2 linked regions of the Prochlorococcus marinus XMU1404 genome follow. The protein of the gene in region 2 binds, or shares a complex with, the protein of the main gene of each other region. Links are inferred from orthologs where the notes say so. Each region holds a gene or a part of one and is shown on either strand. Other genes may lie near its edges.

Region 1 (3,274 bases), on a different replicon or contig from region 2:
ATAATGAAAGAGGAATACCTATAAGGAAAATTATTGAAAGTTGAAAAGATAGCCAAACAGAAAGTTGATTAATAAAGTTCAAAACTTTTTCTTTTTACATACATAATAATTAAACATCAAACTTTTACTTTTTAACTTATTATTGTCATAGTTATGAATATTATGCATCTTTCTACTATTGCGAAGAAATAAATTTATAATTTTATGAGACAGCATGTTAATCCTTTAAGTAAAAATTTTGATGAAGTTAAGATAATTCCTTCTTTGTCTCAAATGTTTGATAATACTAAATTGAATCTTCATTTGGATATAGGTTGTGCTGCTGGTCAATTTTTATTCGATCTAGCCTTAGCTAACCATAATTGGAATTATTTGGGAATCGAAATCCGTGAGAGATTAGTTATGGTTGCTAAATCAAAAGTGCAAGAAAGTGAAATTAAAAATTTGTATTTTATATTTAGTAATGCCAACAACTTTGTGAATGATTTCCAAAGTAAATTTATATTAAGTAATCTAAAAAGCATTTCTTTTAATTTTCCAGATCCATGGTTTAAAAAAAGACATTATAAAAGGCGTGTAATTCAACCAGAGTTTATTAATAATCTTTCAAATTCAATGCAAAAAGGATCCCTAATTTTTATTAAGACGGATGTAAAGGATTTATTTGATTATATGGATCGCACCATATTAAGTAATTTAAATTTTAAAAAAATAGATAAAAAGGATTTTAATTATTCCGAAAGTTTCAATCCAAATAGATTTCAAACTAGTAGGGAAAAGTATGTTATTGATAATGAACTTGATGTATTTGAGAGGATTTATATAAAATTTGATTTATGATTAATTCAGTATTTTATTAATTTCTAAACAAATTTTGCTTGTTATTTCGCTTGATAAACAATCAACATTTTTCTGATTCTTGGCCTCCACAAGTACTCTAATAAGAGGTTCTGTGCCGCTAGGTCTTATGTAGACTCTACAATTATCGGAATAAATTGAGTGATATTTTTCTATGGTTTGATTAATTAAGTCTCTAGATTTTTGATTTATTTTATTAATATTGCAATCTAAATTAATGTTGGTTAATTTCTGTGGAAAAGGTTCGAAACTACTTTTAAGCCATTCATTTAAAGTGATTTTTTTCTTTTTACAGTATTTAGAAATTTGAATTGCAGTCAATATCCCGTCTCCAGAAAAGTTATTAATTTCTGAGAGTATATGACCGGACTGTTCACCTCCTAAGACAGCATTTTGTTCCTTAATTGCGTCATAAACAAATTTATCTCCCACATCAGTTCTATATAAAATTCCACCAATTTTGTTCCAAGCTTTTTCAAAACCCATATTTGCCATTTCAGTTGAGATTATTAAATTATTTGTAAGAACTTTTTGTTCCTTAAGTTCTCTACCCCACAGAAAGAGGATATGATCTCCATTCAATTCATTGCCCATAGAATCTAATCCAATTACTCTATCGGCATCCCCATCGAAACTAAATCCCATATCTGCAGGATTATCTATTAGTGTTTTTTTTAATGGTAAGAGGTTAGTAGAACCACAATTAAGATTAATTTTTAATCCATTTTTAGAGTTATTAATAACTCTTACATCTGCACCAAGATTTTGAAAAATATTTTTTGCGCAGGTGGTCGCTGATCCATAGCATGTATCTAAAATAATTTTCATGCCGCTTAAATCCTCTCCTCCCATTGTTTGGATTAAGCTTTGCACATAACTATCAATAAGCTCTTTATGAGGTTTTAAAGAGATCTCATTTGTAGTATCTGATAAATTTTGATTTGAATCTTTAATTAATTTTTGAATTTTATTTTCATGGTTTTTGGTAATTTTATGACCATTTTGATCAAAGATTTTTATGCCATTGTATTCGGGCGGATTATGACTGGCAGATATCATTATTCCGCTACCCATTTTCTCTTGTTTTATTAAAAAAGGAATTGCTGGGGTAGGGCAGATTCCAACATTAATAAATTTTTTGCCACTCGCATTTATTCCTCTTCCTATTGCCTGAAGCAGAATATTTCCACTAATCCTGGTATCTCTTCCAATTAATATTGGATTATTATTTTCTAAAGACAAACCGAGAGCATATCCAACTTTATATGCTAAGGAATAGGTAATCTCTTTATTAAATCTTCCCCTTATTCCATCAGTTCCAAAGATTGATTGCATAATGATATTTCAGGAATTAAATATACTTTTCATATTATTTAGTTCACATTTTATCAGTTGATTAAAAGTTAAGAGATTAAAATTCTCTTTATTTGTTTAACTTATATAAGATGTTTTTAGATATCAAGTACTTATAGTGCAATCTGAGGGTAGAGAAACATTTGTAAATCTAAACTTAAAAGCGATCATCATTTTGCTTGTTTCTATTTTAATTGTTTTTTTGATTTTATTTAGAAACCTTTTTTTTCAAGCTAATTACCTTCTTAAGAGTTTTGGGGAATTATCTATTGATCCTGAAATAGCTTTTAATAACAATAAGCCTACTTTTCTTGAATTTTATGCTGAGTGGTGTGAAGTTTGCAAAGAAATGGCTCCCAAAGTATCTTCTTTGAAAGATGAATATGAAAAAGATATTAATTTTGTTTTTTTAAATGTTGATAATCAAAAATGGGATAATTACATCCGAAGATTTAAGGTAAATGGAATACCTCAAGTTAACCTCTTTGATAAAAAAGGTAATTTACAATCAACTTTTATTGGTAAACAAGAAGAAATTACAATAAAAGATTCTATTGATAATCTTAAGAGAGATGCTAAACATCAAGAAGAAATTTTTAATTCTGAATTTTCAGTTATCAAGGAAAATAAAATTCATCAAGTCGACCCTCGAAGTCATGGATAATTTCACCACTCTAGAGATTTTGATACAATTGGAAAACTTTTTTTAAAAATAGACTTACAGGCTTGAGCAATTGATTTATGCTCTTTTTGAGTACCATGAGCTGATCTTAAATTAATGTAATGTATCCATGATCTGCATGATCCCGACATGTAAATTCTTGTTGGAGTTGCTAATGGTAAAACAAATCTCGCACATTCTTTAGCTATACCTTCAGCAAGTAATTCTTCATATAATTCTGAAGCGGCTTGAAAATGTGAAGAAATTTTTTGATTGAATCTTTTTTTTAACTCATAAGGAAGGTCAGGAATGGAATTCTGTCTATTTTTAAAATCTTGTCTTCTCAAATCTGGCAGTGGGATATCTCCTAATTGCGAGCTATCAGCATATCTCTGGGAAAAT
Region 2 (3,115 bases):
GCATCTCTTACTCTTTTAATAGTATCTAGTCTGTCTTGATAAGTTCTAGTGGTAATAATATTTTTATAATGCTCGGGACTCGTATCAAGGTTGTGATTGTATGCGGTTAAACCAGCTTCGGCAAGTCTAGATGCTTGTTCTTCAGTAAGCATTCCTGCAGTTACGCATGCCTCCATCCCTAGTTTCCTTACACCCTTGACCATTTCAAGCATTGAGTTAAAAGATTTACCGTCTCTAATTTCTCTCCAAGCCCATCCCATGCAGAATCTTTCCGCACCTTCCTTCTTCGCGATTTGAGCTCTTTCTAAAACTTCTTTAACTTCATATTGTGGATGACTTTTAATCTCGCTAGAACTATATATTGATTGGCTGCAATATGAACAATCTTCTTGGCAACCGCCAGTTTTTACGCTGTAGAGCGATGCTAGTTGTACTCTGTATGCATTAAATTTTCTGTGAATTATCTGTGATTTCCACATTAAATCGATTAAGGGCATATTTAAAATTTCAGAAATTTCTTCTCTTTGCCAATCAAATCTTATTTCGCCTGATATATCGCTGTACGATTTAATCATATTAATTTATGGAGAAAAGTAAGAATCTTTAAAAGATTGATTTGGTAATGATTCTATACCGCCGAAACGTCTATTTCTTGATTGGTAATCAATTATTGCTTTAAGAAATTCATTCTCATTAAAATCAGGCCATAGTACTTCGGATATATAAATTTCAGAATATGCTAATTGCCATAAAAGAAAATTACTAATCCTTTTTTCACCACTAGTTCTAATTAATAATTCAGGATCATTGATCCCCTGGGTAAGGAGCTCTGAGTTAAATAACTCCTCGTTCACTTCGCTAGGCTTTATTTCTCCAGAAATGGATTTAAGTGCTAACTTTTGTGCAACTTTTACTATTTCTTGCCTACCTCCGTAGTTGACACAAATATTTAATAAGAAATTTTTGTTGTTTTTAGTTAGAGATTCTGAACTAAAGATTATTTTTTTTAAATTCTCTGGAAAAGGTGTTAAATCTCCGATAAATTTTATTTTAATTAATTCTTGATGAATCTCTTCAATTTCGTTTTTCAAAACTTCGGTAAAGAGATTTATAAGGAAATCAACTTCTTTTGTTGGTCTTGTCCAATTTTCAGTTGAGAATGCATAAACAGTAAGAACTTTACAACCTAATTTTTTTGATACTTTTATAATTTCTTTTAATACACTAACCCCCTTGTTATGACCAAATGATCGCGGTAACCCTTTTTTAGTAGCCCATCTCCCATTCCCGTCCATAATTATTGCTACATGTTCTGGAACTTTTTGCTTATCTATTTTCTTAGATAAGTCATTATTTTTCTTGTAAATTATTTTTTCTAAACTCATTTGTTATTCCTTTATGTTTGTAAAACTTTCAGATTTATTGGTCTCTTTTTCATTAATATCACTGCTAATAATATCACTCGAGTTTGTCTTTTGGGATATGGCATTTTTACTTAAAGGTGATTTACTTGTTCCCATAGAGCTTTGATTTCCTATCAAATTAACTAGAAGTTCTTGTAATCTACTGCTTGTAATTGGTCTTTCAAGTTTTCCTTGGTTTGCTAATGATAAAGTGCCTGTCTCCTCAGAAACAACGATACAAATACACCTATCAAATCTTTCTGTAATTCCTAATGCAGCTAAATGCCTTGTACCGTATCTGCTAATTCCTTGCCTCGAGAGAGGAAGTATTACTCCAGCAGATATTATTTTGTTGCCTTTAACAAGAACAGCTCCATCATGTAACGGTGTATCTGTTGCAAAAAGATTTATTAAAAGTTCAGTCGACAATTGTGCTTCAATATTTGTTCCTGAATATAAAAAGTCCTCAGGCCTTAAATCACTTCCTATATCGACCACTATTAGTGCTCCTCTCCTGTTTTGGGAGAGTTTACCTGCAGTATCAACTAACTGCGTAATAGTAGTTGAAGTTGCTCTAAATTCCTTTGGCGGATTTCCGAGAATTACAGCTAGCCTACCAGTACCTAATAATTCCATTAGTCTTCTTAGCTCTCCTTGCCAAAGGATCGCTAAGGATAGAGAGCAAGCTAGGACTACAGCATCAATTAATTTTGATGTTAACGGGAGATATGCATATCTTTGAATAAACCATGCTGATGATACTAAAAACAAATATCCTCTTAAAAGCCATAATGTCCTCTGTTCTTTTACTCTAGAAAATAATAAAAGTCCGAAACCAATAGCAAATAAGACATCTAATAAAAGTTTTAAATTTATAATCCCCCAAAAATTCACATCAAAAACAAAATTAATTTAAATGTACCTAATTTTGTTTAATAAAGCGATCAGGTAAAACATCATATTTTAAAAGGTCAAATGAACTTTCTCTTTTTTGAATAATCTCTGCTTCACCTTCAGAAACTAAGAGAGCAGCCGGCCTTGGAATTCTGTTGTAGTTCGAACTCATCGAGTTATTGTATGCCCCTGTACCAAAAACACATATTAAATCTCCTGTTTTGCAATCTGCTAGTTCTATCTCCTTAAATAATACATCTCCTGATTCGCAGTGCTTACCAGCAATAGTATATTTATTTTTTGAATTTAAATTAAACGGATTATGTACCAAACATGCAGAATAATTTGATTGATATGTTATTGGTCTTGGATTGTCACTCATCCCGCCATCAACAGATAAATATGTTCTGATCCCAGGAATTTCTTTAAACGCCCCAATTTTATAAATTGTTATTCCCGCTGTAGATACAATAGACCGTCCAGGTTCGCACATTAATGTAGGTAAATCTAAATTATTTTTTTTGCAAGCTTTAACAACTGAAGTGGAAATTGTTTTTACCCATTCATCAATTGAAGGTGGATCATCATTTTCTGTATATTTAATACCTAGCCCCCCACCAACATTCAATTTTTTAATATCGTGGCCAAATTTTTTGGCATCAATTATAACATTCACCATTATTTCTCCTAGATCTTTGTGAGGGTCTAGTTCAAAAATTTGCGAACCAATATGAGCATGTAATCCCGTTAATTTTAAGTGTTTGGAATTACTGATTTTGGCAAATAAAATACTTAAATATTCAATCCCGAAACCGAAC

The links.
Region 1: the proteins of cdaA (region 2) and HA144_RS01255 are in contact, whole or in part, in a crystal structure (PDB 7OJS), measured with the Bacillus subtilis proteins. The link is inferred for Prochlorococcus marinus XMU1404 from one-to-one orthologs.

What each region holds. Positions count from the first base shown.
Region 1 is NZ_JAAORE010000001.1:233,466-236,739, forward strand. Bases 18-2,948 are described here. They hold HA144_RS01255 (phosphoglucosamine mutase), read right to left. Parts: upstream 2,194-2,948; coding sequence 841-2,193; downstream 18-840. Other genes in these bases: HA144_RS01245 (DUF3177 family protein), read right to left, coding at 18-82; trmB (tRNA (guanosine(46)-N7)-methyltransferase TrmB), read left to right, coding at 205-840; HA144_RS01260 (thioredoxin domain-containing protein), read left to right, coding at 2,330-2,875; thyX (FAD-dependent thymidylate synthase), read right to left, coding at 2,878-2,948. Outside these bases: more of HA144_RS01245, read right to left, coding at 1-17; more of thyX, read right to left, coding at 2,949-3,274. UniProt on the Bacillus subtilis protein: Catalyzes the conversion of glucosamine-6-phosphate to glucosamine-1-phosphate. Glucosamine-1-phosphate is used for cell wall biosynthesis.
Region 2 is NZ_JAAORE010000002.1:409,840-412,954, reverse strand. What follows is about bases 344-3,115. They hold cdaA (diadenylate cyclase CdaA), read right to left. Parts: upstream 2,298-3,115; coding sequence 1,389-2,297; downstream 344-1,388. Other genes in these bases: lysA (diaminopimelate decarboxylase), read right to left, coding at 2,326-3,115; HA144_RS06005 (isoprenyl transferase), read right to left, coding at 582-1,385; bioB (biotin synthase BioB), read right to left, coding at 344-575. Outside these bases: more of bioB, read right to left, coding at 1-343. UniProt on the Bacillus subtilis protein: One of 3 paralogous diadenylate cyclases (DAC) in this bacteria, catalyzing the condensation of 2 ATP molecules into cyclic di-AMP (c-di-AMP). Upon expression in E.coli leads to c-di-AMP synthesis.